2 regions of the Oceanobacillus caeni genome follow, and region 2 is predicted to be linked to the other one. Evidence: predicted binding sites of a transcription regulator. Region 2 holds the regulator's gene; the other holds the start of a gene.
What was found. Region 2 encodes CtsR, which represses protease genes until heat stress. Its sites were predicted from a motif close to ATGGTCAATAAAGGTCAAACA; they were not measured.

Region 1: the regulator CtsR is predicted to act here: its motif matches at 9,965-9,985, upstream of clpP (ATP-dependent Clp endopeptidase proteolytic subunit ClpP).

The regions. Positions count from the first base shown of each region.
Region 1 is NZ_JBHTKV010000001.1:127,483-143,074, forward strand. Features, by position in the region: gene eno (phosphopyruvate hydratase) at 130-1,416, opposite strand; gene gpmI (2,3-bisphosphoglycerate-independent phosphoglycerate mutase) at 1,521-3,062, opposite strand; gene tpiA (triose-phosphate isomerase) at 3,059-3,817, opposite strand; gene ACFQ18_RS00665 (phosphoglycerate kinase) at 3,840-5,021, opposite strand; gene gap (type I glyceraldehyde-3-phosphate dehydrogenase) at 5,187-6,194, opposite strand; gene ACFQ18_RS00675 (sugar-binding transcriptional regulator) at 6,273-7,295, opposite strand; gene ACFQ18_RS00680 (glutaredoxin family protein) at 7,446-7,709, opposite strand; partial or broken gene ACFQ18_RS00685 (hypothetical protein) at 7,706-7,774, opposite strand; gene aroD (type I 3-dehydroquinate dehydratase) at 7,801-8,565, opposite strand; tRNA gene ACFQ18_RS00695 (tRNA-Arg) at 8,753-8,828, opposite strand; gene ACFQ18_RS00700 (shikimate kinase) at 9,007-9,567, shown strand; gene clpP (ATP-dependent Clp endopeptidase proteolytic subunit ClpP) at 10,046-10,636, shown strand; gene ACFQ18_RS00710 (HPr family phosphocarrier protein) at 10,685-10,939, opposite strand; gene whiA (DNA-binding protein WhiA) at 11,161-12,102, opposite strand; gene ACFQ18_RS00720 (gluconeogenesis factor YvcK family protein) at 12,251-13,210, opposite strand; gene rapZ (RNase adapter RapZ) at 13,212-14,099, opposite strand; gene trxB (thioredoxin-disulfide reductase) at 14,435-15,388, opposite strand; gene ACFQ18_RS00735 (tetratricopeptide repeat protein) at 15,529-15,592, opposite strand, start outside.
Region 2 is NZ_JBHTKV010000019.1:54,908-70,499, reverse strand. Features, by position in the region: gene ACFQ18_RS13450 (MgtC/SapB family protein) at 500-1,084, shown strand; gene ACFQ18_RS13445 (CtsR family transcriptional regulator) at 1,559-2,020, shown strand; gene ACFQ18_RS13440 (UvrB/UvrC motif-containing protein) at 2,170-2,712, shown strand; gene ACFQ18_RS13435 (protein arginine kinase) at 2,709-3,773, shown strand; gene clpC (ATP-dependent protease ATP-binding subunit ClpC) at 3,787-6,216, shown strand; gene radA (DNA repair protein RadA) at 6,468-7,841, shown strand; gene ACFQ18_RS13420 (PIN/TRAM domain-containing protein) at 8,263-9,354, shown strand; gene gltX (glutamate--tRNA ligase) at 9,624-11,093, shown strand; T-box leader at 11,155-11,367, shown strand; gene cysE (serine O-acetyltransferase) at 11,502-12,158, shown strand; gene cysS (cysteine--tRNA ligase) at 12,155-13,555, shown strand; gene ACFQ18_RS13400 (Mini-ribonuclease 3) at 13,562-13,960, shown strand; gene rlmB (23S rRNA (guanosine(2251)-2'-O)-methyltransferase RlmB) at 13,966-14,712, shown strand; gene ACFQ18_RS13390 (NYN domain-containing protein) at 14,712-15,227, shown strand; gene sigH (RNA polymerase sporulation sigma factor SigH) at 15,397-15,592, shown strand, end outside.

The sequences.
Region 1 (15,592 bases), on a different contig from region 2:
TATGCAGATAGTTACTCATCGACGATTACATTTCAATCTTTTACAGGCTCTTATCTGACCTTTTACGGAAATATAAAAAAATAGAGTGCTAAACCTTATGATTTAGCACTCTTTTTATATTGTTTCAACTTATTTTTTTAAGTTATAGAATGAAGCTAGTCCACCATATTCGCCCATGCCAGCTAATTCATCTTCAATGCGTAGTAATTGATTATATTTAGCTACACGGTCTGTACGTGATGGAGCACCAGTCTTAATTTGACCAGCATTTGTTGCAACTGCAATATCAGCGATTGTTGAATCTTCTGTTTCACCAGAACGGTGAGAAACTACTGCTGTATAACCAGCGCGTTTCGCCATTTCAATTGCATCAAATGTTTCTGTAAGTGTACCAATTTGGTTCACTTTAATAAGAATAGAGTTACCTACACCTTGTTCAATACCTTGTGCAAGTTTCTTCGTATTTGTAACGAAAAGGTCATCACCAACTAATTGTACACGATCGCCAAGACGGTCTGTTAATAGTTTATGGCCTTCCCAGTCGTTTTCATCTAAACCATCTTCAATGGAAATGATTGGGTATTTGTTCACCATTTCTTCGTACCATGCTACCATTTCTTCAGATGTACGAGTTACCCCTTCACCTTTAAGGTTGTACTTACCATCTTCATAAATTTCAGAAGAAGCTACGTCCATCGCTAATTTTACTTGTTCACCTGGTTTATACCCTGCTGCTTCGATTGCTTCAACAATTGTTTGTAGAGCTTCTTCGTTTGAACCAAGGTCTGGTGCAAATCCACCTTCGTCACCTACAGCAGTATTGTGTCCTTTGGAATTTAATACTTTTTTCAAGGAATGGAAAATTTCTGCACCCATGCGAAGAGCTTCTTTAAAACTTTCAGCACCTACAGGCATAACCATAAATTCTTGAATATCAACATTATTATCTGCATGTTCTCCACCATTTAAAATGTTCATCATTGGTGTTGGAAGAGTTTTTGCATTGAATCCACCTAAATAATTGTATAAAGGAACATCTAGTAAATCAGCAGCAGCACGAGCACAAGCCATAGATACACCTAGAATTGCGTTTGCTCCTAATTTACCTTTGTTTTCTGTACCGTCTAATTCAATCATAGTGGCATCAATGATATTTTGACGAGTTACGTCTAGTCCAATGATTTCAGGTGCGATTGTTTCATTTACGTTTTTCACCGCTTGAAGAACACCTTTACCTAAATAACGGTCTTTATCTCCATCACGTAATTCAACTGCTTCATATTCACCTGTTGAAGCACCACTTGGAACTAGAGCACGGCCGAAAGCACCCGATTCTGTATAAACTTCTACTTCTACTGTTGGGTTACCACGTGAATCTAATACTTCACGTGCGTATACGTCTGTAATGTATGGCATAATTTTTTCTCTCCTTAAATATGTTAGTTTTCTATCAAGTCCATGTTCCCGTATATGAGTGGCTAGCCAATCTTATCTCACCACGGGAATTTTAAGACATATAGTTATTTTTCAATCAATGAATTCCCAGTCATTTCTTCTGGTTTATTAACATTCAATAAATCAAGTAAGGTTGGTGCTAAGTCTGCAAGGATTCCACCATCACGTAATTTGACATCTTCTTTCGTAACAATGACAGGTACTGGATTTGTTGTATGAGCTGTCATTGGTTTACCTTCCATTGTTACTACTTCGTCTGAATTACCGTGATCAGCAGTAATAATTGCATTTCCACCTAGTTCAAGAATTTTATCGACAACTTTTCCTAAACATTCGTCCACCGCTTCGATTGCTTTAATGGTTGGTTCTAACATTCCGGAATGTCCAACCATATCTGGGTTAGCAAAATTAAGAATGATGGCATTTGGACGATCTTCAGAATCAAGTTCATCAAGCAACGCGTCCGTCACTTCGTATGCACTCATTTCTGGTTTAAGATCATATGTCGCTACTTTTGGTGAATTAATAAGAATTCGTTTTTCTCCTTCAAATTCTTTTTCACGTCCACCACTCATAAAAAACGTTACGTGCGGATATTTTTCAGTTTCCGCAATACGTAATTGTTTTAAGCCGTTTTGAGAAAGAACTTCACCTACTGTATTATCTAAGTTCACTGGTTTATAGGCAACATACCCATCAACTGTTTCACTAAAGTTTGTTAACATTGTGAAGTCCAAGTTTTTCGGTACACCTTCACCACGGTCAAAGTCACGGAAATCTTCGTTTGCAAAGGTACGTGAAATTTGGATGGCACGGTCTGGTCTAAAATTATAGAAAATAATAGAGTCATTATCTTGTACTTTTCCAACCGCTTCTCCATTTTCATTAACGATTACAGAAGGAATAACGAATTCATCATAAATCCCGTTCTTATAGGAGTCTTCTACTACTTCCAACGCTGATTGGTAGCTAGGTCCTTCTCCATATACCATGGCATCATATGATTTCTTCACACGATCCCAACGTTTATCCCTATCCATGGAATAATAACGTCCAGAGATTGTAGCAAACTTACCTACACCTAATTCCTTCATTTTTTCTTCCGTTTGTTTAATGAATTCTTTCGCTGTTTGCGGTCCAACATCACGACCATCAAGGAAACCATGGACATAAACTTCTTTAAGCCCTTGATCACTCGCAAGCTTTAACAAAGCGAATAAATGACTAATGTGACTGTGCACTCCACCGTCTGATAGTAGACCAAATAGATGTAATGCTCGGTTATGATCTTTTGCATGTTGAATAGATTTTAAGAAAGCTTCATTATGGTAAAATTCGCCTTCTTTAATGGATAAATTAACTCTTGTTAAACTTTGATAAACGATACGACCCGCACCGATATTTAAGTGTCCAACCTCAGAGTTACCCATTTGCCCTTCAGGTAATCCAACCGCTTCACCACTAGCTGTTAACTGATTATGTGCAAATTGCTTCCAATAACGATCAAAGTTTGGTTTTTTTGCTTGTGCAACTGCATTCCCAAATTGTTCATCGCGAAATGCGAATCCATCTAAGATGATTAATGCAGCTAGTTTTTCATTATTCATTTTGCTCCAGCCTCCACAAGCTGTAAGAAAGAATCGGCTTCTAGGCTTGCTCCACCAACAAGTGCGCCATCTATATCGGATTGTGCTAATAATTCATCCACATTGGCAGGTTTTACACTTCCACCATATTGGATAATAACTTGTTCAGCAGTAGCTTCAGAAGTTAATTCTCTTACAACGTTACGAATATGTGTACATACTTCATTAGCTTGTTCACTTGTTGCTGTTTTACCAGTTCCAATTGCCCAAATCGGCTCATAAGCAATGATAGTATTTGCTACTTGTTCTTCGGATAACCCTTGAAGTGCTTTTTGCACTTGAGTTTCGATAAGTCCCATTGTTTCGTTTGCTTCACGTTGTTCTAACGTTTCACCAACACAAACAATTGGTGTTAAACCATGTTGAAATGCTGCATGGGTCTTTTGGTTAACTGTTTCATCTGTTTCAGCAAAATACTCACGACGTTCAGAGTGCCCCAATACAACGTGAGTTACACCTAAGTCTTTTAACATAACGGGACTTACTTCACCAGTAAATGCTCCATCATTTTCAAAATGCATGTTTTGTGCAGCGATTTTTAATTTAGATCCCTTTGTTTTCTCTACAAGAGATGCTAAAAATGGAAACGGTGCACATACGATTGCTTCTACTTGTTCACTATTAGGTACTTTTTCTTTTACTTCATCTACAAATCTATTTGCTTCAGATAAAACTTTATTCATTTTCCAGTTACCAGCAATTACTTTTTTACGCATCGTCTCACCTCAATATAAAATACTATTTTTCGTCTAGGGCTGCTACTCCCGGTAGAACCTTACCTTCCATAAACTCTAGGGAAGCTCCACCACCAGTTGAAACGTGATCCATCTTGTCTGCTAGACCAAATTTTTCAACTGCTGCTGCCGAATCTCCTCCACCAATAACCGTATAACCTTCTGTTGTTGCAAGAGCTTCTGCTACAGCTTTTGTACCATTAGCAAATACATTCAATTCGAATACACCCATCGGTCCGTTCCAAATCACTAGTTTAGATTCAGATACGATTTTGCTATATTTCTCGCGTGTCTTCGGTCCAATGTCTAGTGCTTCCCAATCGGCAGGGATTTCTTCAATGGATACTTCTTTCGTGTTTGCTTCTTCAGAGAAATCATCCGCGATAACGACATCTTCTGGAAGGACGAAGTTTACACCTTTTTCTTTTGCTTTTTGCATAAATTCTTTTGCTAAATCAATTTTATCTTCTTCTAATAGGGATTTTCCAATTTCATGACCTTGTGCTTTGATAAATGTATAAGCAAGGCCTCCACCGACAATAAGATTGTCTACTTTATCTAACAAATTATCGATTACGTCAATTTTGTCTTTTACTTTAGCCCCACCAATAATCGCTGTAAATGGGCGCTCTGGATTTTCTAAAGCTTTACTCAACACACTGATTTCTTTTTCCATCAAAAAGCCAGCTGCAGAAGGTAATTTTTCCGCAATACCAGTTGTTGAAGCATGCGCACGGTGAGCTGCTCCAAATGCATCATTCACATATAAATCTGCCATAGATGCAAAACTTTGCACTAATGCAGGATCATTTTTTTCTTCTCCTGATTCGAAGCGAACATTTTCTATTAATAATAAATCACCATCATGAAGATTAGCGATAGCTTCGTTTACCTCTTCGCCATAAACTGCATCTGTTTTGACTACTTCTTTACCACTTAATTCGCTAAGTCTTTTGGCTACTGGATCAAGTCGTAACTCTTCTACCGCTTGTCCTTTTGGTCGTCCTAGGTGACTAGCTAAAATTACCTTAGCACCATTGTCTGATAAGTGTTTGATGGTTGGTAATGCAGCTTTAATTCGGGTATCGTCTGTTACTTCCCCATCCTTCATAGGCACATTAAAATCGACACGGCAAAAAACTTTTTTCCCTTTTACATCAAGGTCTTTTAATGTTTTCTTATTCACGTTAGATCCTCCTATATTATGTAGATGTCTAGTATATAGCGTCTGCCATTTCTTGCATCCTTATCCATTATATACTAAATGTACGATTTAAAAATAGGAAAATGGAAATTGGGAGAGGAGCTACCTCCTCCCCCTAAGGAAATTATTAAACACTATTGGTTAATTTTATAGTCCTTTTTCTGCCATAAATACAGCTAAGTCTACACAACGAGTGGAATAACCCATTTCGTTATCATACCAAGAAACAACTTTTACCATATTATTTTCCATTACCATTGTTGATAATCCATCAACGATAGAAGAATGAGTATTTCCTACAATGTCTCTAGATACTAATGGTAATTCACTGTATTCAAGAACTCCTTTTAATGGTCCTTGTGCAGCTTCTCTAAATGCATTGTTAATATCTTCAACTGTTGCATCTTTTTCAAGTTCAGCAACAAGGTCAGTTAATGAACCGTCTGGAGTTGGAACACGAACAGCCATACCATTTAATTTACCTTCTAATTCAGGTAATACTAAACTTACTGCTTTTGCAGCACCTGTTGTTGTTGGAATGATGTTTTCAGCAGCTGCACGAGCACGACGATAGTCTTTATGTGGTAAGTCAAGAATTTGTTGGTCATTTGTGTAAGAGTGAATAGTTGTCATTAGACCACGTTTAATTCCAAATGTATCATTAAGTACTTTAGCAAATGGTGCTAAGCAGTTTGTTGTACAAGATGCATTAGATACAATGTTATGTTGACTTGGATCATATTTATCATTATTAACACCCATAACGATTGTTAAATCTTCATTAGATGCAGGTGCAGAGATAATTACTTTTTTCGCTCCAGCTTCAATATGTTTCTTCGCATCTTCTCCGTTAGTGAAACGACCTGTAGATTCGATTACGATGTCTACTCCTAGGTCTCCCCAGCCTAATTGTGCAGGGTCACGCTCAGAAAGTACTTTAAATTCTTTACCACCTACTGCAATATTTGAACCATTTACAGTAACTTCTTCTTCTAAAATTCCGTGAATAGAGTCATATTTTAGAAGATGTGCTAACATATTTGCATCAGTTAAGTCATTAACTGCAACAATTTCTACATTATCATTTTTTAGAGCTTGACGGAAAACATTACGTCCAATTCTTCCAAAACCATTAATACCTACTTTAACTGCCATTAAAAATTCCTCCTAATGTTTTTTATATAGGTTTGTTCAAAGTGTAGATGATTTCTCCTCTACTCCTCGAACATATATTTAAAAGGATTTCCCTCTTAAAATCTGTTCTGCAGCTGCCTCATCTGTAATTAATAAATCACTTTTTCCTTGTTTAAAGTATGATTCTATAGCTTCTGCCTTAGAAGTTCCTCCAGCAACCGCAATTACATGATCAATTGATGATAAGTCTTCCAGTTGTAATCCAACTGTTCGTACTTTATGAACAACAGCCCCATCTTGATTGAAATAATATCCGAAGGCTTCACTAACCGCATGATTGGTTATAAGTTTACGCATTGTTTCTTCGGATGTCTTTCTTCGCTTGGCCATTGTATTTGCATCACCTATACCATGAATGACGATGTTCGAACCTTTAATATGTTCTAAAACATCCCTAATCATTGGTTCGTCAATTAATGTTTGGTATGCTGATTCACTTATTGGGTCTGGAACAAATAGTTGACGATACTCACCATTCGCTTTATGCGCCATCTGGGAAACAATACTACTTGCCTGGTTCTCAGCCTTCTCTCCAACCCCACCACGAGCAGGAACAAATAAAATCCGGTGATTTAAGGGAGTCATTACATCGGCAATGGCTGCCATTGTTGTTCCACCAGTTACAGCAATAATGGAACGAGTAGTAACAATCTTTTTAAGATAGGTAACACATGCTTTACCCATTTCCTGTTTTACCCATTCATATTCATCACTGTTTCCAGGGACAATAATAACGTTTCTTACTTTTAACTTTTCCCGAATTTGCTTTTCTAAAACAGATAATCCGACAATTTCCCGCATCATGCCAGATAATTGTTCAAGAACTAATTTGCCCTCTTTTGAAATATACATACCCTTTGACGTTACATCAAGAAGTGCTTGTTTATGTAAAAAATCAACTTCACTTCTGACATATCTTTCCGTCATATTTAAATGATCTGCCAAGCCTCTTCTTCCAATTGGTTCAAAGTTCTCGACAGCTTGTAAAATAAAATAACGTTGTTGCATAATTTTCAAAAGATCTGGCACCAATTTCTGTTGCAATTCAGTAAAAGTTCTCATATAATCCCTTCCTAACTGGACACAATATGTCCCATGCGGTTTTATTATGTCCCAGCTGATTTTAATTATAACATAGTTTAATGAATATACAAATAAAAGATTCATAATCATGACAAACAGTGGAAAAGAACATAAAAAAAGGAAAGACCGTTATTTGTTGGCTTCCCTTTTAAACTCATTTTTTAATAATTCTTCAACTGAGTCATAATTAATTTCCTCACAATTCAATTGTTTTCCGTTTACTTCGATAACTGGAATTAATAATTGGTACTTTTCTAACCAATCGTCATTTGAGTATATATCACGCATTTCTAACTCATAAGGGTAATCTCTTTTGAATGTGGACAAGAGTGCTTCTGCATCCACACATAAAGAACAATTCTCCTTCGTATAAAAGTTAATATGTAACATCATTGTTTTCTCCTTATATTAGTTGATGATGGTATATGTAATTGTTCTCGATATTTCATGACTGTTCTGTGGCAATTTCAATTCCATATTCGTCTTAAAGAGCTTTATGTAATAAAGATAAAGTGTTTTTTAATTCATTAACAGCTACTTGTCCTGGTGCTGAGGCCTTCTTCGCCGCTCCAAATGTTAATGCTGAGCCAAATATTTCACCAGCCAAGCGAGAAATTACACCTTTTCCAGCCATTGACATCGTAATAATCGGGCGATCGGCATAATGTTCTTTCATTTCTCTTGTCGCATCCAATAATGTCAATACATCAGCCGTATTTTTCGGCATAACAGCAATTTTTGGAATATCCCCACCTAGCTCTTGCCCTTTTCGTAATCTGGCTACAATTTCCTCTTTATTTGGAGTTTTATGAAAATCATGATTGGAAATAATCACATACACATGATGGTCATGAGCAACATCAATCAAATGTTTTACATCTTTTTCATCGTTAAACAATTCTACATCTATCATGTCCACTTGCCCGGTTTGAACCATTATACGATTTAATTCCATATAATAAGATGTACTAATTTCCTTTTGTCCGCCTTCTCTTAAACTACGAAACGTGAAAATGATAGGGGTTTGTGGCAATCGTTTTCGTATTTTCTTTAATGCCTCTTTTACTTGATTGATATCTTCAACTTGTTCAAAAAAGTCAACTCGCCATTCCACTACATCGGCCTCAAGAGTAGTAAGATACTTTGCCTCTTCTACTATTTTTTCAACGGTCTCTCCTACAATCGGTACGCAGATTTTCGGCATTCCTTCGCCTATAGTAATATTCTTCACTTTAACTATAGTCATCATTTGGGACTCCTTTTAGTTAGGTTTAATTGATTTTCTCGTTACACCAGTGCTAATCCTACTAAAAAATCTTTCTATTCAGTGAATTGGATCCACATGTTTGAAATCCGTTTGAAAATCACCTTTTTCATAGTAAAATAGCAAGGGAAGAAAACATCTTTTATCCCTTGCTACACTTGACTTCATCTAACGCGCCCAGAGGGATTCGAACCCCCGACAAACCTGGTACCGGAAACCAGTGCTCTATCCAGCTGAGCTATGGGCGCATAATATAAAATTGGACACATATATTATTATAACCTTAACTTTTACTAGATTCAAGTCTTTAATTAATCCATTTACATTGCCAAAAAACTTGACACCTAGTACCTATGTGACCTCTTTTACAAAATTATGAATTTACATTATAATATCCTTAACTTATCAAAGAGAAAGAGGATTAAAATGGGATTAAATAATGTTTCTCTCAGAGAACAAAATATTGTGCTTATCGGATTTATGGGAGCAGGAAAAACAACAATCGGTAAAGCTGTTGCAAGAAAACTTTATCGCGATTTCATTGATATAGACGAAGAAATCGAAAAACAATTCAACATGCCTACCCCCCAAATATTCCAGGTATTTGGGGAAAAAACATTCCGTGAAAAAGAAAAAGAAATCATTCAGGATTTTTGTAAAAATCAAAGACTCAAAATTATTTCACTTGGTGGTGGCGCATTTTTACAAGAAGAAATAAAAGAGACTTGCTTAGCTAATTCTATCGTATTCTACCTTTCGTTATCTTGGGAATCATGGAAAGAAAGAATCAGTATGATAATAGATAATCGACCGGTTCTTCAAGGAAAGAATTATGAAGAAATGAAAGAACTATTTGAAAAAAGACAGCCAATATACGAAGAACATCATTCCAAAGTAGCAACGGACAAGCAAAATGTCGAAGAAATAGCAGATTATATTGTATCCTCATTAAAAACAGCTTGGGATATTTATGAACCAAATCGTTAAATAAAATTTTAGGGAAAGAAAAGTAGAAATATACTTTCTTTTTTTTAGCGGGAAAGTATAACATCTTTCCCGTCTGGGGCTCCGATTACTCGCCCCACCTTAAAGAATTGCATAAGTGCAACTAAGGCATTCGCTAAAGCCTAGCGAATGCCAAGTTTTCTAATGAAGCCATAAAGAAAACTTCCATCAGTGGTTTTTTCCTTCATCCCCCACTGATGGTTAGTCGCACTTATCGGACCTTTCTCCCACCTACCTTCTTTGTTCCCCGGAAGCTTGAGGTGGGATAATAGTCAATAATGATAAAATGAAGGGATTTCAAACTTTCCAATGGTTTATTTGGTTTATTAAATAAAATTATGGGAAAAATGGAAAGTGTATCCAATTTGTCGAACGTTTTTGTTTGACCTTCATTGACCATTGAGCTATTATGGAAATATAACATTTTGGCTAAACTATTGTTATTAAGGGAGGATTTACTATGAATTTAGTACCTACAGTTATTGAACAAACTAATCGTGGTGAACGTGCATATGATATTTACTCACGCTTATTGAAAGACCGTATCATTTTACTTGGAAGCGGAATCGATGATAATGTGTCAAACTCCATTGTTGCACAATTATTATTCTTAGAAGCTGAAGATCCAGAGAAAGATATTTCATTATATATTAACTCACCAGGTGGTTCTATTACTGCTGGGATGGCAATTTATGATACGATGAACTTTATTAAACCAGATGTATCCACTATCTGTATTGGAATGGCTGCTTCTATGGGAGCATTCTTACTTGCAGCGGGGGAAAAAGGAAAACGATATGCCCTACCAAATAGTGAAATTATGATTCACCAACCATTAGGTGGAGCACAGGGGCAAGCAACCGACATTGAAATTCATGCAAGACGTATTATAGAAATCAAAAAACGCATGAACGAAATCCTTGCTGAGAAGACTGGACAGCCTCTAGAAGTAGTAGAACGTGATACGGAACGTGATAACTTCTTGACTGCTCCACAATCCGTTGAATATGGATTAATTGACAAAATTCTAGAACGTCAATCAGAAAAATAATAGATATAAAAACTCCCTTTCAACTTTTCGAAAGGGAGTTTTTATATCTTATTTTTTGGAAACAAATTCACATAAATGATCAATTGCATTTTCTTCATCAGGACCATCCGCAATTAATTTAATTTCTTCTCCACATGCAATAGCTAAACTCATAAGCCCCATTATACTTTTGGCATTTACTTTCTTACTATCTTTCTCTAAAAATAAATGCGCTGCATAGCGGTTTGCTTCTTGAACAAATTGTGCCGCTGGTCTAGCTTGTAGACCCGACTCTATTTCTACCTTTATCTGTTTTTCAATCAAACTTCTCATCCTCCCAATTGAGTAAGCGCTAACATTGTTTTTCTTTTGTACCATCCCATGTTGCTAACTATCTAAAAAATTAAATTTTATACTGTAAATTACATGTATTATATCATATGTAAAGTTAAAAGGAAAATATCCCCTTTTAACTTTAATATAATCAGAATACACTATTAGCTGGTGACTTATGTAGATAAGATAGTATCATACTTTCTTATCCGCTAAACAAATTCACCTTGCTTGATTTTTTCTGCAAACTCATCTATCTTTTTAAGGCGGTGATTTACACCAGATTTGGAAATCTTTCCACTTCCAACTAATTCCCCTAATTCTTTTAACGAGACATCTTGGTGCTCGACCCGTAACTTAGCAATCTCTTGCAATTTTTCTGGAAGCTTATCCAGACCAACTGTGTTTTCTATAAGTTTTATATTCTCTATCTGACGGAAAGCTGCTCCAATCGTTTTATTTAAATTCGCAGTTTCACAATTCACTAATCGATTAACGGAATTTCGCATATCCCTTACAATTCGAACATCCTCAAATTTAAATAATGCATTATGTGCTCCTATTATTCCTAGAAACTCAGTAATTTTTTCTGCTTCCTTCATATAGACAATATAACCTTTTTTCCGTTCTAACGTTCTTGAACGTAAACCATATGAATTAAGTAATTCGAATAACTCATTATTATGATCCTCATAATTATTAAAAATCTCTAAATGATAAGATGATGTTTCGGGATTATTAATGGAACCACCAGCTAAAAATGCACCACGTAAATAGGCACGTTTACAACAAGATTTAGATAAGTATTTATCAGATATCGTTCTTACAACCGTATATGAATCCTTTAAAATTCCTAACTCCATTAAGAATTCACGTACCTTCTCCTTTAAGCGAACAATGTAAACATTATTTTTCTTAAGCTTCATTTTCTTTCTAACAAGTAGCTCTACTGGTGGATCATAATTTGCTTTTATAAGCGTGTATATTCTTCGAGCGATTGCAGCATTTTCAGTTTGAACATCTAACGTGTATTGTAACCTATTGACAGAAATAACACCGTTCATCCGAATTAATGCAGTTAATTCAGCTTGTTTACAACATTCATCAACTTCTAGGCTTGTCAGTTCTTTCTTTATTTCTGAAGCAAAGGACATCGTAATCCCCTCCCTTCCTTTTAAGAGGTTGTTCAAAAAGTCCGGTGAAAATGACGCTTCGCATTTCTAGTTGGTAATAGCAGCGTTGCAATAAAACGTTACGCATTTAGCCGACCACGGTCCTTTTTGAACTCGCATTTTATCCCAATTATTTGTCGATGATCGAAAATAATAGCTTTGCAATTTTTTCTTTATCATGTCTTACGGTCTTATTTGAATGATTAATAATATCTCCTTCAATAATCTCCAATCCCATATCGACCAATTTTTCAATATCGTATACAACTGGTTCAGCATTTTCTTCTGCATAAATCGCACGAATCGATTGTTCGATAGGTTCGTTATGTACAACAATAGAGTCAACACATCCAGTACCAATATGATTCTGAATTGCTTGAATATGATCAGATGCGGTAAAACCAGTAGTTTCCCCAGGTTGCGTCATAACGTTACAAATATAAACAACTTTCCCTTGCGTTTCCCTTAATGCAACATCAATTTGCGGGATAATTAAATTGGGCATGATGCTTGTAAATAAACTACCTGGAGAAATAATGACTAAATCAGCATTCTCGATTGCACGTACAGCATTAGGAAGTGGCTTAATCGGGTTTGGCTCCAAAAATACACGTTCAATTTTTTTATTTGCTTTAGGTATATTGGACTCTCCACAAACATATGTCCCATCCGTGAACTTAGCATGTAAAGTCATATTTTGGTTAGAAATCGGGAAAATATCTCCCTTTACATTGAGTACTCTTGAAATTTCTTGTATTCCATCATAAAAATCACCAGTAATGGAGGTCATTGCGGCTAAGAGTAAATTTCCTAGTGAATGACCTGATAAACCATTACCATCAGAAAAACGATGTTGAAAAAGATCAAGTAACATAGGTTCCGCATCAGACAACGCTGCAATTACATTTCTTATATCACCTGGGGCAGGGATTGCCATTTCGCTTCGAATTCTTCCTGTACTACCACCGTCATCAGCAACGGTAACTAGTGCTGTGAGATCAATTGGCAAATTTTTTAAACCTCTAAGAAGAACCGGCATACCAGTTCCGCCCCCAATGACAACTACACGTGGTTGCTCTTTCTTCATCATGTTAGGAGTTTCCCTTTCTTTTATCAATATCGCGATGACTTACATGTGTTATATAGCTAGAGGATAGTTCTTTACCGAAGTATTCCGCTAATGCTACGGAACGATGTTGTCCGCCTGTACAACCGATACCTATGACTAATTGTGTTTTTCCTTCTTTTTTATATTGAGGGAGCATAAACCGTAATAGATCTAAAACTTTTTCAATAAATGTTTGTGTCTCAGACCACTTAAATACGTAGGAAGAAACCTCTTGATTCAAACCTGTTAACGGTCGTAAATTACCTACATAATGAGGATTTGGTAAAAACCTCACGTCGAATACAAGATCCGCATCAATTGGTATTCCATGTTTAAATCCAAAAGAAACCATATGCACAGAGAAAATTTCTTGTTCCTCTTCGGAATATATATTAATAATCTTCTCTCTTAATTCTCTCGGTTTTAAATTTGTTGTATCAATAATTCGTTGAGCTCTACCACGCAGAAGATCTAGAATTTCTCGCTCTTGTCTGATACCATTAAGCGGTAAACTACCAGGATCTAGTGGGTGGGAACGTCTTGTTTCTTTGTATCGACTAACTAATTTTTCATCTTTCGCATCAAGAAATAGAATATGTTCATCTAACCATTCTTCTTTCCCTAAAGATTCCAACGCATCAAATAAGGAGTCAAAAAATTCCCGACCCCTTAAATCCATGACAACTGCAACTTTTTGTATCGTATTAGCGGAATCCTTCATTAATTCTAGAAATTTTGGTAATAAAGTAGGGGGTAAATTATCTACACAGTAATATCCTAGATCTTCAAAACTTTGTACAGCTACTGTTTTACCAGCACCTGACATTCCAGTAATAATGACTAATTTTGTTTCTGTATTTTTATCGCTCATCCTGTATGTCCCCTTTAAAATACCTTAATGGAAGGATTTTTATCATTACGCTAGTTTCATTAATATATTTTATCTTCCTTACATATTATACTATGAATAACACTAAACTTCCATGACAGTAGAGTTTTTGTTTTTTCCTAGTTTTAACAATAATAATCATTTGATGTAGAAAATTGTAATAAGTCTTTTTAGAACAAAAAAATGCACAGGTTTCAAACCTGTGCCAAGTAACTAATCTATTTATAAAAGGGGGTCAATTAGTTATTTTAATTGTACCCCATATTTATTTCACCTGTGTTACAGCAGGATTAAAACTTCGTAAAAATCACAATACCTTATGAATTAGAGACTTTGGATCTTTCTTGCCATTCTTCGACATATTTGATAGCTGATTCTGCAGCAATACTTCCATCGCCGGTAGCTGTCACAATTTGTCTAAGTTGTTTTTCTCGAATATCACCAGCTGCAAAAATTCCCGGTACATTCGTTTCCATATTTTCATTTGTTGGGATATAACCTTCATTATTTGTAATTCCAAGTGATTCGAATGGTGTACTTAATGGCACCATACCGATGTAAATAAATGCTCCATCAGCAGGAAATTCTGTTACTTCACCCGTTTTTGTGTTTTCTAAAGTAATACTGCTCACTTTACCTTCAGGACCGTTAATTTTCTTCACAACGGTATCCCATATGAAATCAATCTTCTCATTATCAAATGCACGATCTTGAAGAATTTTTTGTGCTCTTAGTTCCGAACGACGGTGAATGATGGTAACCTTATTTGCAAAACGTGTCAAATAAACACCTTCTTCAACGGCTGAATCACCACCACCAACGACGACTAGTTCTTTTTCTTTAAAAAATGCACCATCACAAACCGCACAATAAGAAACGCCACGGCCGGCTAGTTCATCTTCACCTTCGACACCGAGTTTTTTATACTCTGCACCTGTTGCAATGATTAATGCTTTTGTCTTATATTCCTTATCGCCAGCTTTGATCGTTTTATAGTCGCCTTCATCTATAATCTCTTTAATATCTCCATAAGCATATTCTGCACCAAACTTTTTAGAGTGATCAAACATTTTGTTAGATAAATCTGGTCCTAAAATATGATCATATCCTGGATAATTTTCGACATCTTCCGTATTAGCCATTTGTCCACCAGGAATTCCCCGCTCGATCATAAGCGTTGATAAGTTTGCACGTGAAGCATATACAGCAGCGGTCATACCAGCAGGACCTGCACCCGCAATAATTACATCATAGATTCGTTCATCGGACATTTTCTTCGCCCCTTTAATCCTATTTATTTAAAGCATGTTCAAAAAAGTCCTTCTTTTGAACTTGCACTTTCAGTCATCTCTAGCTTATTAAAATAAACGCAGTACGTCTATTATTCTGCTCATTGGCTTTTCGGACTTATTTAACAATTCCAAGGCCCTTTTTCCTTAGATAAATGTGGATGTAAGTGACACCCTTCTTTCCAT
Region 2 (15,592 bases):
TTATTCAGAATAGGCCACGTCCGGCTCCAGCGCCCAGCGATACATAAAAAGGGTTTCACCACAGTATTAAAAAATATTTAGTATTGTATTAACGCTCTGGTAACAGGAAAGGAATTTATCCCATTTAAACGGGTAGTAAGCCTTCCTCCTCAAATTTCTGGGAACAAAGAAGGCAGGTGGGAGATCAACTGCGTGTAAAGGTCTGATAAGTGCGACTAACCATTAGTGGGGATGAAGGAAAACCTCCACTGATGGAAGTCTTCTTTATACTAAGTCGATAACAGGGAACCTAATTATAATAAGACAGCATAAAATTAAGGATTGACACATAAATTTTAATACCACTCTATCTTTAGAGTTGTTTTGTTATTATATCTTTTAGATAGGGGGATTTCCTATAGTTTACGTAAATCAAATATTAGGAGAGGACTTTTATGTTATAGCAATTCGCTTACTAATTGCACTTCTTCTATCAGGACTTATTGGCTTTGAAAGAGAAATGAATAATCATTCTGCTGGCTTCCGTACACATATTTTAGTAGGTGTTGGTTCTTGTTTAATGATGTTAATGTCGCTCTATGGTTTTTCATCATTAATTGATACTTATGGTAATATACGTTTCGACCCTGCACGAATACCTTCATATGTAATTAGTGGTATCGGATTTTTAGGGGCAGGTACGATTATCGTTTACGGTGGAACAATAAGAGGTTTAACTACGGCAGCGTCTATTTGGACAGTGGCAGGTTTAGGATTAGTTGTTGGATTAGGTATGTATGGTGCGGCTATATTAGCTACATTAATTATATTAATTAGCTTAGTATTCCTGAATAACTTTGAAAAGTTATTTCAAAGCAGGCGTTCCTTCTCTTCCGTAAATATTACTATTGACCATAATACGAATCTGAGTTTATTAGTAAATTTATTTGAACAATTTGATGTAAAAATTCTTTCTATTGAAATTACTAATATTGAGAAAAGAATGAGAAATGTTCAAATTAAAGTTGAAAGGAACAAAAGAATCGATAAAATAAAACTTTATGATGAATTATCAAGATTAACAGGGGTACGAAACATATCATAATTAAGCTTTAATTTAGCTTATTATATTTTTTTAAGAAAAGTCACGTCCAGCTTTAGTGTGTCCTCCCTTAGCTCGCTTTTCCATTCCTCACGTATTAACTGTACCGGGGAATTCGCTGTCTCGACTCCCGACGCACTAGAACCGAATTAAAGGAGGGCCGACTAAAACAATCTTTGCGGTAACGTCGTCGACATACCCCTGTGTTGGGTAGCGTTTCAATAGTACGTTAGTTCTTAGCCGACTCTTATCCTTCCTTTTGAACACGTGCTGTAAGGGAGTTTCCGCTTTTGATTCTAAAAATCTTACACGTATAATTAGGTGTAAGGTTTTGTTTTCAATAATTTTGTCTAAAATATATAAAAGGTATTTGCATCTCAAAAATGTTGGCGTATAATAAGAGTATAGTCAAAGATAGTCAAAGTCAAATGCATTGAAAATACTGACATTAACAACGTGCAAGAGGGGATGGATCTGATGAGTAATATCTCAGATATCATTGAGCAATATTTAAAAACTGTTTTTCAAATGAAAGGCCAAAATGCAATTGAAATAAAGAGAAGTGAAGTCGCCAATCGCTTCCAGTGTGTTCCATCACAAATTAATTATGTTATTAATACTCGTTTTACGTTAGAAAAAGGTTACATTGTAGAGAGTAAACGTGGTGGTGGAGGATACATTCGTATTATGCGAGTGAGGCATAAGGATAAATCTACATTAATTGATGAGATTATTGAAATGGCTAATCCAACTATATCCCAACGATCGGCTACTGACATACTAGATCGACTCTTAGAAGAGGAAATTATAACGGAACGAGAGGCGAAAATTATGCTAAGTGCCATGGAACGTACCACTTTAGCATTTAACCTTCCGTTAAGAGATGAAATACGTTCCAGAATCTTAACCGCTATGTTATCACAACTAAAGTATTTTTAGTTTAAATTTACTATACAAAGGGAATTACCTTGGCAGGTAGGAAAGTATAAAATCTTTCCCGTCTGCATAAGTGCAACTAAGCCATCCACCGAAAGGCTTGGCGGATGCCAAGTTTTCTAATACCAGTAGTTGTAAAGGGGGAAGAAACAGTGGAATGCCAAGAATGTCATAAACGTCCAGCGACACTGCATTTTACACAAGTTATTAATGGTAAAAAGACGGAAATAAGTGTATGTAATGTATGTGCAAAAGAAAAAGGTTATGTGACGTATCCAGAGGAAGAAGCTTATTCTCTTCATAATTTATTATCAGGTCTTTTTAATTTTGATACGTCGAAAATAGATAATCCAACTTTGCAGAAAGTGAAAGATCTGCAATGCCCACAATGTAAAATGACATTTGCTCAATTTAAGCAAGTTGGCAAGTTTGGATGTGCTACTTGTTATGAAACATTTTCGGATAAATTAGATCCAATATTAAGACGTGTTCATGCTGGTAATACAAAACATTATGGAAAAATACCTAAACGTGCAGGTAATGATATACAAATGAAACGTCAGTTGAACCATTACAAGAGTCAATTACAGCAATTGATAGAAAATGAAGCATTTGAAGAGGCAGCTAAAGTAAGGGATCAAATAAAGGAGCTTGAAGCTAATATAAGAGATAAAGAAGCAGGTGATAATGCATGACACTCGAACATTTTATGAATGATGCTATTAGCCCTTGGATGCGTGAAGAAGGGCCGAGTAGTGATATTGTAATGAGTAGCCGCATTCGCCTAGCAAGAAATATAGCAAGTATACCTTATCCTATTATTGCTGAAGAGGAGAAACTGGCAGAAGTAAGGAAACTTATTGAAAAAGAATATGCAAACAAGTCATTTAATAGTTATCATAATTTTGAATTTATCCCTATTAGAGAATTAACTGCTATTGAAAAGCGAGTTTTAGTAGAAAAGCACTTAATAAGCCCTAATCTTGCTAAACATACGAATGAATCGGCAGTAATAATCTCTGAAAATGAACAAGTATCTATTATGGTAAATGAAGAGGATCATCTTCGTATCCAGCTTTATTTTCCTGGTTTACAGTTACGTCATGCTTTAGATAAAGCATTTGAAATAGATGATTGGTTAGAAGAAAAGGTAAATTATGCTTTTGATGAAAATAAAGGGTATTTAACAACCTGTCCAACCAACGTTGGTACAGGGATGCGTGCTTCTGTTATGATGCATTTACCAGCACTTGCTCTCACAGGACAAATAAATCGAATGATGCCAGCTATTAACCAGTTGGGGCTAGTTGTTCGAGGAATTTATGGTGAGGGCAGTGAAGCGCTAGGGAATATTTTCCAAATTTCTAATCAAATCACATTAGGAAAATCGGAGCAAGATATTGTAGGCGATCTGGAAAGTGTAGTAAATCAGCTAATAGATCATGAACGAAATGCAAGAGATTTAATTATGAGGGAGTCGCCTACCGCATTAGAAGACCGCATCTTTCGTTCTTATGGTGTGCTAGCCTATAGTAGAATAATCGAATCAAAAGAGGCATCTAATTGCATATCAAACGTGCGATTAGGAATAGATTTAGGTATCATTAAAGATACCTCTAGAAATATACTTAATGAGTTGATGGTACTTATACAACCAGGATTTCTTCAACACTATGCAAAGAAAACATTAACATCCCGAGAACGTGATGTACTTAGGGCGTCACTCATCCGTGAAAGATTACAGTTAGAGAATTAGGAGGGAAGCTATTATGATGTTTGGAAGATTTACTGAGAGAGCACAAAAAGTACTAGCGTTAAGCCAGGAAGAAGCAGTTCGCCTTGGTCATAATAATATAGGAACTGAGCATATCCTTTTAGGACTTGTACGTGAAGGAGATGGAATTGCTGCAAAAGCTTTACAATCATTAGGCCTAGAGATTAGCCAAATTCAAGAGGAAGTGGAAAAGTTAATAGGTGTTGGTAAACAACCTATGCAATCCATCCATTATACACCTCGCGCAAAAAAGGTTGTAGAGCTTTCACAAGATGAGGCTAGGAAGTTAGGTCATTCCTACGTTGGAACTGAACATATCCTATTAGGCCTTATTCGTGAAGGTGAAGGTGTTGCTGCAAGAGTTTTAAATAACCTTGGAGTTAGTTTAAATAAAGCAAGACAACAAGTCCTACAATTATTAGGTAGCAATGAATCACAAGCCGGCCGACAAGGTAGAGGGGGCCAGCAATCAAGTGCTAATACACCAACATTAGATTCTTTAGCGCGAGATTTAACCCAAAGTGCTCGAGACGGAAAAATTGATCCAGTTATTGGTCGAGCAAAAGAAATTGAACGTGTTATTCAGGTATTAAGTAGAAGAACAAAAAATAACCCTGTGCTAATCGGTGAACCTGGTGTAGGGAAAACGGCTGTTGCTGAAGGATTGGCACAACAAATAATAGATAACGAGGTTCCAGAAACATTAAGTGATAAACGCGTTATGACTTTAGACATGGGTACTGTTGTCGCGGGGACCAAATATCGTGGTGAATTTGAGGACCGCTTGAAAAAAGTAATGGAAGAAATCCGTCAGGCTGGTAATATTATTTTATTCATCGATGAATTACATACACTAATTGGAGCCGGTGGAGCAGAGGGAGCAATTGATGCGTCCAACATACTTAAACCATCCCTTGCTCGTGGAGAGTTACAATGTATCGGAGCTACAACATTAGACGAATACCGTAAATATATTGAAAAAGATGCAGCGTTAGAACGTAGATTCCAACCAATTCAAGTAGATCAGCCGTCTGTGGAGGAAACCATTCAGATTTTAGGTGGATTACGCGATCGTTATGAGGCACACCATCGAGTGACGATTACAGACGATGCAATTGAAGCGGCTGCTACCCTATCGGATCGTTATATTACAGATCGTTTTCTTCCTGATAAAGCAATTGATTTAATAGATGAAGCTGGCTCTAAAGTCCGCCTACGCTCATATACCATTCCACCAAATTTAAAGGAATTGGAGCATAAATTAGAAGAGGTTCGGAAAGAAAAAGATGCAGCAGTTCAGAGTCAAGAGTTTGAAAAAGCAGCATCCTTACGGGACTCTGAACAGCGTTATCGTGAGGAATTAGAACAGACGAAGAAAGAATGGAAAGAAAAACAAGGACAAATGGATTCTAAAGTTACAATAGACGATATTGCTAGCGTTGTTTCAAGCTGGACTGGGGTTCCTGTTTCTAAATTAACTAAGGATGAAAGTGATCGACTACTAAATATGGAAGAAACTTTGCATAAACGTGTAATCGGTCAAGAAGAAGCAGTTGTAGCTATTTCTAAAGCCATTCGTAGAGCACGTGCGGGGTTAAAAGATCCAAAACGTCCTATCGGGTCATTTATCTTCTTAGGTCCAACAGGAGTTGGTAAAACAGAATTGGCTAGAGCTTTGGCTGAAGTGATGTTTGCTGATGAAGATGCTATGATTCGAATCGATATGTCCGAATATATGGAACGACATGCGACAGCACGTTTAGTTGGTTCACCTCCTGGATACGTAGGTTATGAAGAGGGTGGACAATTAACTGAGAAAGTACGTCGTAAACCATATTCTGTAGTTTTACTTGATGAAATTGAGAAGGCACATCCAGAAGTGTTTAACATTTTACTGCAAGTATTAGAAGATGGTCGTTTAACAGATTCGAAAGGCCGTCTAGTTGATTTCCGAAATACAATTATTATTATGACGTCTAATGTTGGTGCAAGCGAATTGAGACGAAATAAATATGTTGGTTTTGCAATGGAAGATGACAACCAAGAATATAAAGATATGAAATCTAAAGTAATGAACGAACTAAAGAAAGCATTCCGTCCAGAGTTTTTAAACCGTATTGACGAGACAATTGTCTTCCATTCCTTGGAAAGAAAGCATATGAAAGATATTGTTACGCTTATGGTTAAACAGTTACATGACCGATTATATGAACAAGAAATAGACCTCTCCCTTACTGATAAGGCAATTGAAAAGATTGCTAGCGAGGGATTTGATCCTGAATATGGGGCACGTCCATTACGTAGATCCATTCAAAAGAATATCGAGGATCTATTATCTGAAGAAATGCTAAAAGGAACGATAGAAAAAGGACAGAAAGTGAAAATCGGTTTAAGTAATAAAGGCGATTTTATTCTCCTTTCATAAGTTTTCATGAAAAGCTAGAAGAATAATGTTCTTCTAGCTTTTCCATCATCTTAGACAACTTGGCCTCTACCTTAGCAACACTTATGCAATTCAGTATGGTAGAGCGAGAAATCAAAGCCCAAGACAAGAAAGATTTTTGTACTAAAAAATTGTGGCAAAGTTGTGGTTCATTTGCTTTTAATTGAAAGGAGGATGTAACCTATACATTAAAAAAGTAAGTTACAATTAAAAGGGAGAAGGGAACGAGAAGCTTGGCGAAGCGTAAGACAAAGTTTGTGTGTCAGGAATGTGGATATGAGTCTGCAAAGTGGATGGGAAAATGCCCAGGATGCCATAATTGGAACACTTTAGTGGAGGAAATGGAAGCATCATCAGGTAAAGGGAGACATATATTTAATGTAGCCAGAAGTGCGGTAGCCCAACCTGAACGGATTACATCTATTGAATCCCAAGAAGAGCCAAGAATTACGACGACTATGAAAGAGTTTAATCGTGTTCTCGGTGGAGGGATTGTAATGGGATCCCTTGTATTAATTGGTGGTGACCCCGGAATTGGTAAATCTACACTATTATTGCAGATTTCAGCACAATTAGCAGATAAGCATTTACCTGTGCTTTATATTTCAGGAGAAGAATCAACCCGTCAAACGAAATTAAGAGCGGATCGTTTAGGGATTAAATCAGAAGAACTATATGTGCTCTCCGAAACAAATTTATTTGATATTTCAAGACATGTGGAACAAATTAAGCCTTCTTTTGTAGTGATTGACTCCATTCAGACGATATTTAAAGAAGAGGTAACTAGTGCCCCAGGAAGTGTCTCCCAAGTGCGAGAATGTACAGGAGAATTAATGCGCTTGGCAAAGATAAATAACATTCCTATCTTTATTGTAGGTCATGTTACAAAAGAGGGAGCAATTGCAGGACCGAGAATGCTAGAACATATGGTAGATACGGTTCTTTATTTTGAAGGTGAAAGGCATCATACCTATCGAATTTTACGTGGGGTAAAGAATCGCTTTGGTTCTACCAATGAAATGGGGATTTTCGAAATGAAGGAAGAGGGACTTAGAGAGGTTATGAATCCTTCAGAAATATTTTTAGAGGAACGTTCTCATGGCACGTCTGGATCCACGGTTGTTGCGTCTATGGAGGGGACACGACCGGTTTTAGTGGAAATCCAAGCGTTAATATCCCCATCTAGTTTTGGAAACCCAAGGAGAATGGCAACCGGTGTAGATCATAATCGTGTATCGTTATTAATGGCGGTTTTGGAAAAACGTGTAGGATTAATGCTACAAAACCAGGATGCATATATAAAAGTTGCTGGTGGAGTAAAATTAGATGAGCCAGCGATTGATTTAGCGATTGCTGTCAGTATTGCATCTAGCTTTCGGGATAATCCTACTAGACCAGATGATATTTTTATAGGTGAGGTTGGACTAACCGGAGAAATTAGAAGGGTCTCTCGAATTGAACAGCGAGTGCAAGAGGCTGCCAAACTCGGTTTTAAACGAGTTATTTGTCCTAAAAATAATTTAGATGGGTGGACACCACCTAGGGACATCCAAGTAATTGGAGTTCAATCAGTTCAAGAGGCATTGGATTTAGGGATAGAACGATAGTATTGTATCGCTGTACAAAAAAAGGATGTTTCTTAGCATTTATCCAAATGGAATGTTCATCATAGCTATGCTATGATTTAATTGGTATTATTTTTCTTTTATATATAATAGATGTTGTTCAAAAAGTCCGGTAAAAATGACACTTCGAATTTCTTGAAAATGCTCGTTTATCCGTCCCTTATGTATGAACTGCATACATTCCGGTACCGGGAGCTTCACCGCCTCGAAATTCCGACGCACAGGACGTTGCGTTCTTAGCCGACTCGGTCCTTTTTGAACACGCACTTATGCAGGAAGTATGTTCTGTAGAGTAATTCATTTGAATTATTTCTCAAAAGGATAGGCGAATTCGAGTTTTTTTAATAATTACTAGGATTATTTATTGTATGAACGGTAATAATAGAATTAGGAGGTGAATGGGTTGTTAAAGATTATTGTTAATCTATTTTTTGTAATACTTGGTGGAACAATTGGATTCTTATACATTCCAGCTATTATTCATTTATTAAAATTAACTGATATAAGTTGGTTGACATCCCCATATCTTGGTATGGTCGTAGGCGCAATTATATTCTTTCTCATTTCCTATTGGGTGGCCGGATTTATTGTTAATTTCTTAAAATGGATTGAAGAATCTCTTATTAAAATTCCAGCTGTTGATTTATTCTTTGGTAGTATTGGTTTAATCCTTGGGTTAGTTATTGCTTACTTTATTAACATACCCTTGCAAGATATAAATATAGATGTTATATCTCAAGTACTACCACTCTTCATTATGATTTTACTTGGTTATTTCGGGTTTCAGGTTGGTTTTAAACGAAGGGACGAATTTATCAATCTGTTAAGAACATCAAAAAAGGAAAAACGTAGAATGTCGGACTCTGACGAAACGGAAATAACCGAGCCAAAAGTAAAAATACTAGATACAAGCGTTATTATCGATGGTAGAATTGCGGACATTTGTCAAACCAATTTTTTAGAAGGAACCATTGTTATTCCGCAATTTGTACTAGGTGAACTTCAACATATAGCTGATTCCTCAGATGCATTGAAACGAAATCGTGGTCGTAGGGGATTAGATGTGTTAAATAGAATTCAAAAGGAATTACCAGTTAAAGTGGAAATTTACGAAGGTGATTTTGAAGAAATTCATGAGGTAGATAGTAAACTAATTAAACTTGCAAAAGTGATTGACGGAATTATTGTTACAAATGATTTCAATTTAAATAAGGTTTGTGATTTACAAGGTGTTCGTGTTCTTAATATTAATGATTTGGCAAATGCAGTGAAACCAGTTGTTTTACCAGGAGAAGAGCTTGTGGTACAGGTAATAAAAGATGGTAAAGAACAAAACCAAGGTGTAGCTTATCTCGATGATGGAACAATGATAGTTGTAGAAGAAGGTAAGGATTATATAGGGAAGACAATTGAGGTATTAATTACGAGTGTTTTACAAACCTCTGCAGGTAGAATGATTTTTGCAAAACCAAAATTACTTGAAAAAGCATTATAAAAGCGGTATAACTTATAAGGAGAGAGTAGAAGTGATAACAGTATTCGTTATCACTTTCCTTTTTGGTATACATAATTATTTATCCTGCCTAAACGGGCAATAAAACTCTCACCGTTTCTAGGGAAACAAAGAAGGTAGGTGTGAGATCAACTGCCCGTAAAGGTCCGATAAGTGCGACTAACCGTCAGTGGGGGATGATGGAAAACCCCGCTGATGGAAGTCTTCTTTAAATATATAATTTTACTTTAACTTGAAAGGAGAAAGCGAAAATGACAAACGATGTTCGTGTAAGGTATGCTCCAAGTCCAACTGGGCATTTACATATTGGTAATGCTAGAACAGCGCTTTTTAACTATTTATATGCAAGACATTTTGATGGAAAGTTTATTATTCGCACAGAAGATACAGATGATAAACGAAATGTAGAAGGTGGAGAAGAAAGTCAGTTTAAATTCCTAAAATGGCTAGGAATTGAATGGGATGAAGGTGCTGATATTGGCGGAGAATATGGACCATATCGGCAAACAGAGCGCCTTGATATTTACCAAAAATACGTTGATGAGTTGTTAGAAAAAGGTTTGGCATATAAATGTTATATGACGGAAGAGGAACTTGAAGCCGAACGTGAAGAACAAAAAGCCAATGGACAAGTGCCTAAGTATTCTGGTGCGCATCGTAATTTAACGGAAGATCAATGTTTAGCTTTTGAAGCGGAAGGGCGCAAACCAAGTATTCGTTTTCGTGTTCCAGATGATAAAACCTATACGTTTAATGATATAGTTCGCGGGGATATTACTTTTGAATCTAGTGACTTTGGCGATTGGGTTATTGTAAAGAAAAATGGTATTCCAACTTATAATTTTGCAGTAGCAATTGATGATCACTTAATGGGAATTTCTCATGTATTAAGAGGAGAAGAACACATTTCAAATACACCTAAACAAATGATGATTTATGAAACATTTGGTTGGGAACCTCCTAAATTTGGGCACATGACATTGATTCTAAATGAAGATCGTAAAAAACTAAGTAAAAGGGATAGCCATATTGTTCAATTTATTGAGCAATATAAGAATTTAGGTTATTTACCGGAGGCATTATTTAACTTCATTTCATTACTTGGTTGGTCCCCAGTTGGTGAAGAAGAAATTTTTGATAAGGAAACACTAATTAAAATCTTTGATCCGGAACGTTTATCTACATCAGCTGCTATCTTTGATCAACAAAAATTAAAATGGATGAATAATGAATATATTAAAGCAAGAGATACAGAAGATGTCATTGAATTAGCAATGCCATATTTAATTGAAGCTGGAAGACTTCCTAAGGATATGGATGCTGAGACAAGACAGTGGGCTGAGAATGTTATCGAGTTATATCGCGAACAATTACGTTATGGACAAGAAATAGTAGAATTGACAGAGATGTTTTTCAAAGAAGAAATTACATTAGATGAAGCATCTAAGAAGGTTTTAGAAGAAGAACAAGTTCCAGAAGTTTTACAAGTGTTTACAGATAAAATCATTCACTTAGATGATTTCACGAAGGATTCCATCAAAGCACAAATAAAGGCAACGCAAAAGGAAACTGGTCATCGCGGGAAAAAATTATTTATGCCAATCCGTATTGCAACAACTGGACAAATGCACGGCCCAGAATTACCAATGGCCATTGAATTATTAGGAAAAGAACTTATTGTATCGCGCCTAGACAAAGTTTTGAAACAACTAGGAGCGTAACCATTCACAAAAGTAAAGAGATGTAATATATTAGAAATATAAAAGCGGAATTGAAACTATATAAGGAACGTTGAAAAGGGAAAGTAGAAAGTGGCTGACTTATCCAGAGAGAATCGCCTAGGCTGAGAGCGGTTTTAAGTGACATTTTTGAAGTGCCCCTTGGAGTCTGTTATGGAAATAATAGTACATGACAGCGGCACTCTACCGTTAATGGAGCACAAGTTGGGAGAGAATCTCCAAACAGAGTGGAACCGCGCAAAAAGGCGTCTCTGTGTATTTATTACACAAAGACGTCTTTTTTAGTAGAGAGATAAGATAAACATTCTAAGTGCAATTAAGGTATTTGTCTAACCTAATAGGAAATGTCAAGTTTTCTAATAGAAATAGATAGGGGTGGAGAAAAGTAAAATGGGGATATTTAAGCGTATGAAAGAGGATATGGATGTTGTTTTTGAACAGGATCCAGCCGCTAGAACATATTTAGAAGTATTTCTAACTTATTCAGGTATACATGCGATTTGGGCGCATCGCATTGCACATGCCTTTTATAAACGTAAGTTATTCTTTATTGCAAGGGTAATATCGCAACTTAGTAGATTTTTTACAGGAATTGAAATCCACCCGGGAGCCCAAATAGGTAGACGTTTTTTTATCGATCATGGAATGGGTGTCGTTATTGGTGAAACTTGCGAAATTGGTGATAACGTAACTATATTTCAAGGGGTTACACTAGGGGGAACTGGAAATGAGAAGGGAAAGCGTCATCCGACTATAAAAGACAATGCACTTATTTCTACAGGAGCAAAAGTGCTTGGATCCATTACAATAGGGGAAAACTCTAAGGTAGGCGGAGGAGCGGTAGTTGTAAGAGATGTTCCAGAAAATTGTACAGTCGTAGGGGTGCCAGGAAGAGTAGTTGTTCAAAATGGGGTTAGAGTGAGAAGAGACCTAGATCATCAAAATATGCCTGACCCTGTTGCAAATACGATTAAAGAATTGAAACAGGAAGTAGAATCCTTACGCGAGGAAATAGTCAAATTGAAAGAAGGGAACCAATCAGTATGACAATCAAAATTTATAATACATTAACACATGAAAAAGAGGAGTTTAAACCACTAGTTGAAGGTAAAGTTAGCATGTATGTTTGTGGACCAACAGTATACAACTATATTCATATAGGGAATGCTAGACCGGCGATTGTTTTTGATACGGTGCGTAGATATTTTGAATATCGAAATTTCAAAGTGGATTATGTTCTAAACTTTACAGACGTAGATGACAAGATTATTAAAGCAGCCAATGAATTAGGTGAAGAGGTTCCTGCCATTTCTGAAAGGTTTATTAATGCATATTTAGAAGATGTAAATGCATTAGGGGTAAAAAAGGCAACCCACAATCCGAGAGTAACAGAAACAATGGATGATATTATTGACTTCATAGCAGTACTGATCGAAAAAGGGTATGCTTATGAAGCCGGAGGAGATGTTTATTTTAAACCACGTGCCTTTGAAGGTTATGGGAAGCTTTCTCACCAATCCATTGATGAACTCCGCTCAGGTGCTAGAATTCAGATTGGGGAAAAGAAAGAGGATCCATTAGACTTTGCTTTATGGAAGAGTGCGAAAGAAGGGGAGATCTCATGGGATTCGCCTTGGGGAAAAGGAAGGCCAGGTTGGCATATTGAATGTTCCGCAATGGTAAAGAAATATTTAGGGGATACGATAGACATTCATGCTGGTGGGCAAGATTTGACCTTTCCACATCACGAAAATGAAATTGCTCAATCAGAGGCAAATACGGGAAAAACCTTTGCAAACTATTGGATCCATAATGGTTATATCAATATTAACAATGAGAAGATGTCTAAATCACTGGGGAATTTTGTGTTGGCAAGAGATTTAATAGCTAAGTATGATCCTCAAGTTCTTCGCTTCTTTATGTTAAGCGTTCATTACCGAAATCCGATAAACTTTACGGAAGAATTATTACAAAGTGCACATAATAGTTTTGATCGAATCAAAACAGCTTATCAAAATTTAGAACATCGAAAAGAAACAAGTATGGACTTAGTTGACCATCATACGGAATGGATTGGCAGAATTAATGAGTTAAGAGAAAAATTCGAGCATGAGATGGACGATGACTTTAATACTGCAAATGCTATCTCAGTCTTATTCGACTTAGCAAAAGAAGCCAATGTTTATCTGCAACTAGAGCAAACGTCAACAGATGTTATAAGAAAGTTCCAGGATACAATTGTTACTCTCTTAAATGTTTTAGGTATTAATATTCAACAAGAGCAACAACTGTTAGACGAAGATATCGAAAATTTAATAGAAGAACGTAATCAGGCTAGGAAAGATCGTGATTTTGGTCGTGCTGATGAAATACGGGATATGCTTAAAAGTAAAGGTATTATATTAGAAGATACACCACAAGGAGTACGGTGGAAAAGAGGATAAGTAGTCATGAATTTAGATGTGAAACAAATGAAAAGTTTAAGTCTTGCTTATATGGGAGATGCCGTATATGAGGTATATATTAGAGAGTATCTTCTAAATAAAGGTCAAATAAAGCCTAATGAATTGCATCAAAGTGCTGTTTCATTTGTTTCGGGAAGGGCACAAGCGGAAGTTATTCTAGAATGGTTAGAGCAAGGCATTTTATCAGAGGAAGAGGAGCGGATTGTTGCAAGAGGGAGAAATGCAAAATCCGGCTCCACGCCAAAAAATATTAGTATTCAAACGTATCGATATAGTACAGCATTTGAAGCTCTAATTGGTTATCATTACTTAGCTAAAAACGGGGAACGTTTAGAAGAGTTACTCAAAAGGGCTGTGCAAGTTATCGAAGGAAGGAGTGAATAAGGAAAATGGATCAAGAAATTATTATGGGAAAAAATCCCGTTATGGAAGCCTTGAAAACGGGAAGATCTGTTAATAAAGTCATGATATCAGAACATTTAAATCAAAATGTACAAGGGAAGCTAAAACAATTAGCAAAAGAAGCAGGTACAATTATTCAAAAAGTACCGAAAACGAAACTTGATCAAATTAATTCCGGTAATCACCAAGGAGTGATAGCTTATGTGGCGCCATACGAATATGCTGCATTAGATGATTTGTTTCAAAATGCTAAAAACAAAGGAGAGGAACCTTTTTTTATCATATTGGATGAATTAGAAGATCCCCATAACTTGGGATCTATATTAAGAACAGCAGATGCTACTGGGGCTCATGGTGTTATCATTCCAAAGCGACGTTCTGTTGGGCTAACAGCAACTGTGGCAAAAACAGCAGCTGGTGCAATGGAACATATTCCCGTGGTAAGAGTGACAAATATCGCAAATACAATTGTTGAATTAAAAGAAAAGAATGTTTGGGTTGTCGGTACAGAAGCAGAAGCAACAGAAGATTACCGAAAGTTAGATGGCACTTTACCAATTGCGGTTGTTATAGGGAACGAAGGAAAAGGGATTAGTAGATTAGTTAAAAAGAAATGTGACTGGACAGTGAGTCTTCCAATGGGAGGAAAGGTCTCCTCATTAAATGCCTCTGTAGCCTGTGGTCTATTACTATATGAAGTATATCGAAGACGGCATCCCATAGGAGAGCACTAATGGTTATCGTTGTAGTAGATGGGTATAATATTATTGGGGCATGGGACGGATTAAAGCAATTAAAGGATAAAGACATAGGTCAAGCACGGGATCGCTTGATTGAGTTGATGGCCGAGTATCAGTCATATTCGGGATATCGAGTCATCGTTGTATTTGACGCTTACTATGTTAGAGGTACTGAAAGTAAGTTACAGGAATTCAACGTTGAAGTAATTTACACCAAAGAAAAGGAAACAGCCGACGAATGTATTGAAAAATTAGTGAAAAAACTAAAGAACGTTAAAACTCAAGTATATGTGGCAACCTCAGACTATACAGAGCAACGTACCATTTTTGCGCAAGGTGCATTAAGAAAGTCAGCACGCGAATTATATATTGAACTAAAAGATGTTGAACGGCAAATTATAGAAAATATTGAAAGTCATAAACAAATCAAACCTCAAACGAAAATAGAGTTGGATGAATCTATCTTAAACAAGTTCGAAAAAATGAGAAGAGGGGAGTTTTCCGAGTAGGTATTGCGGAATATTGTCGACAGAATACGAAAAAGGTCGAATAATTTTTAATCATTTTTGTTTTTTCTATATATTTTAAAAATCACCCGGAACGAGTATTGACGCTTGTTTAAACGGACTGTATAATGTTCCTTAAAGCGCACTGTGTGGGATTGGGAGGGCTTTTTTCTTGAATATCGAGCGATTAGAAGAAGAAAATAAAAGCATACACTTGCTTGATGATGAAGGAATTTTAGCTCTAATTCATCAGGGGAATAGTCATGCTCTTGACTATTTAATACAAAAATACAGAAATTTTGTACGAGCAAAAGCACGGACATATTTTCTTATTGGAGCGGATAAAGAGGACATTGTCCAGGAAGGGA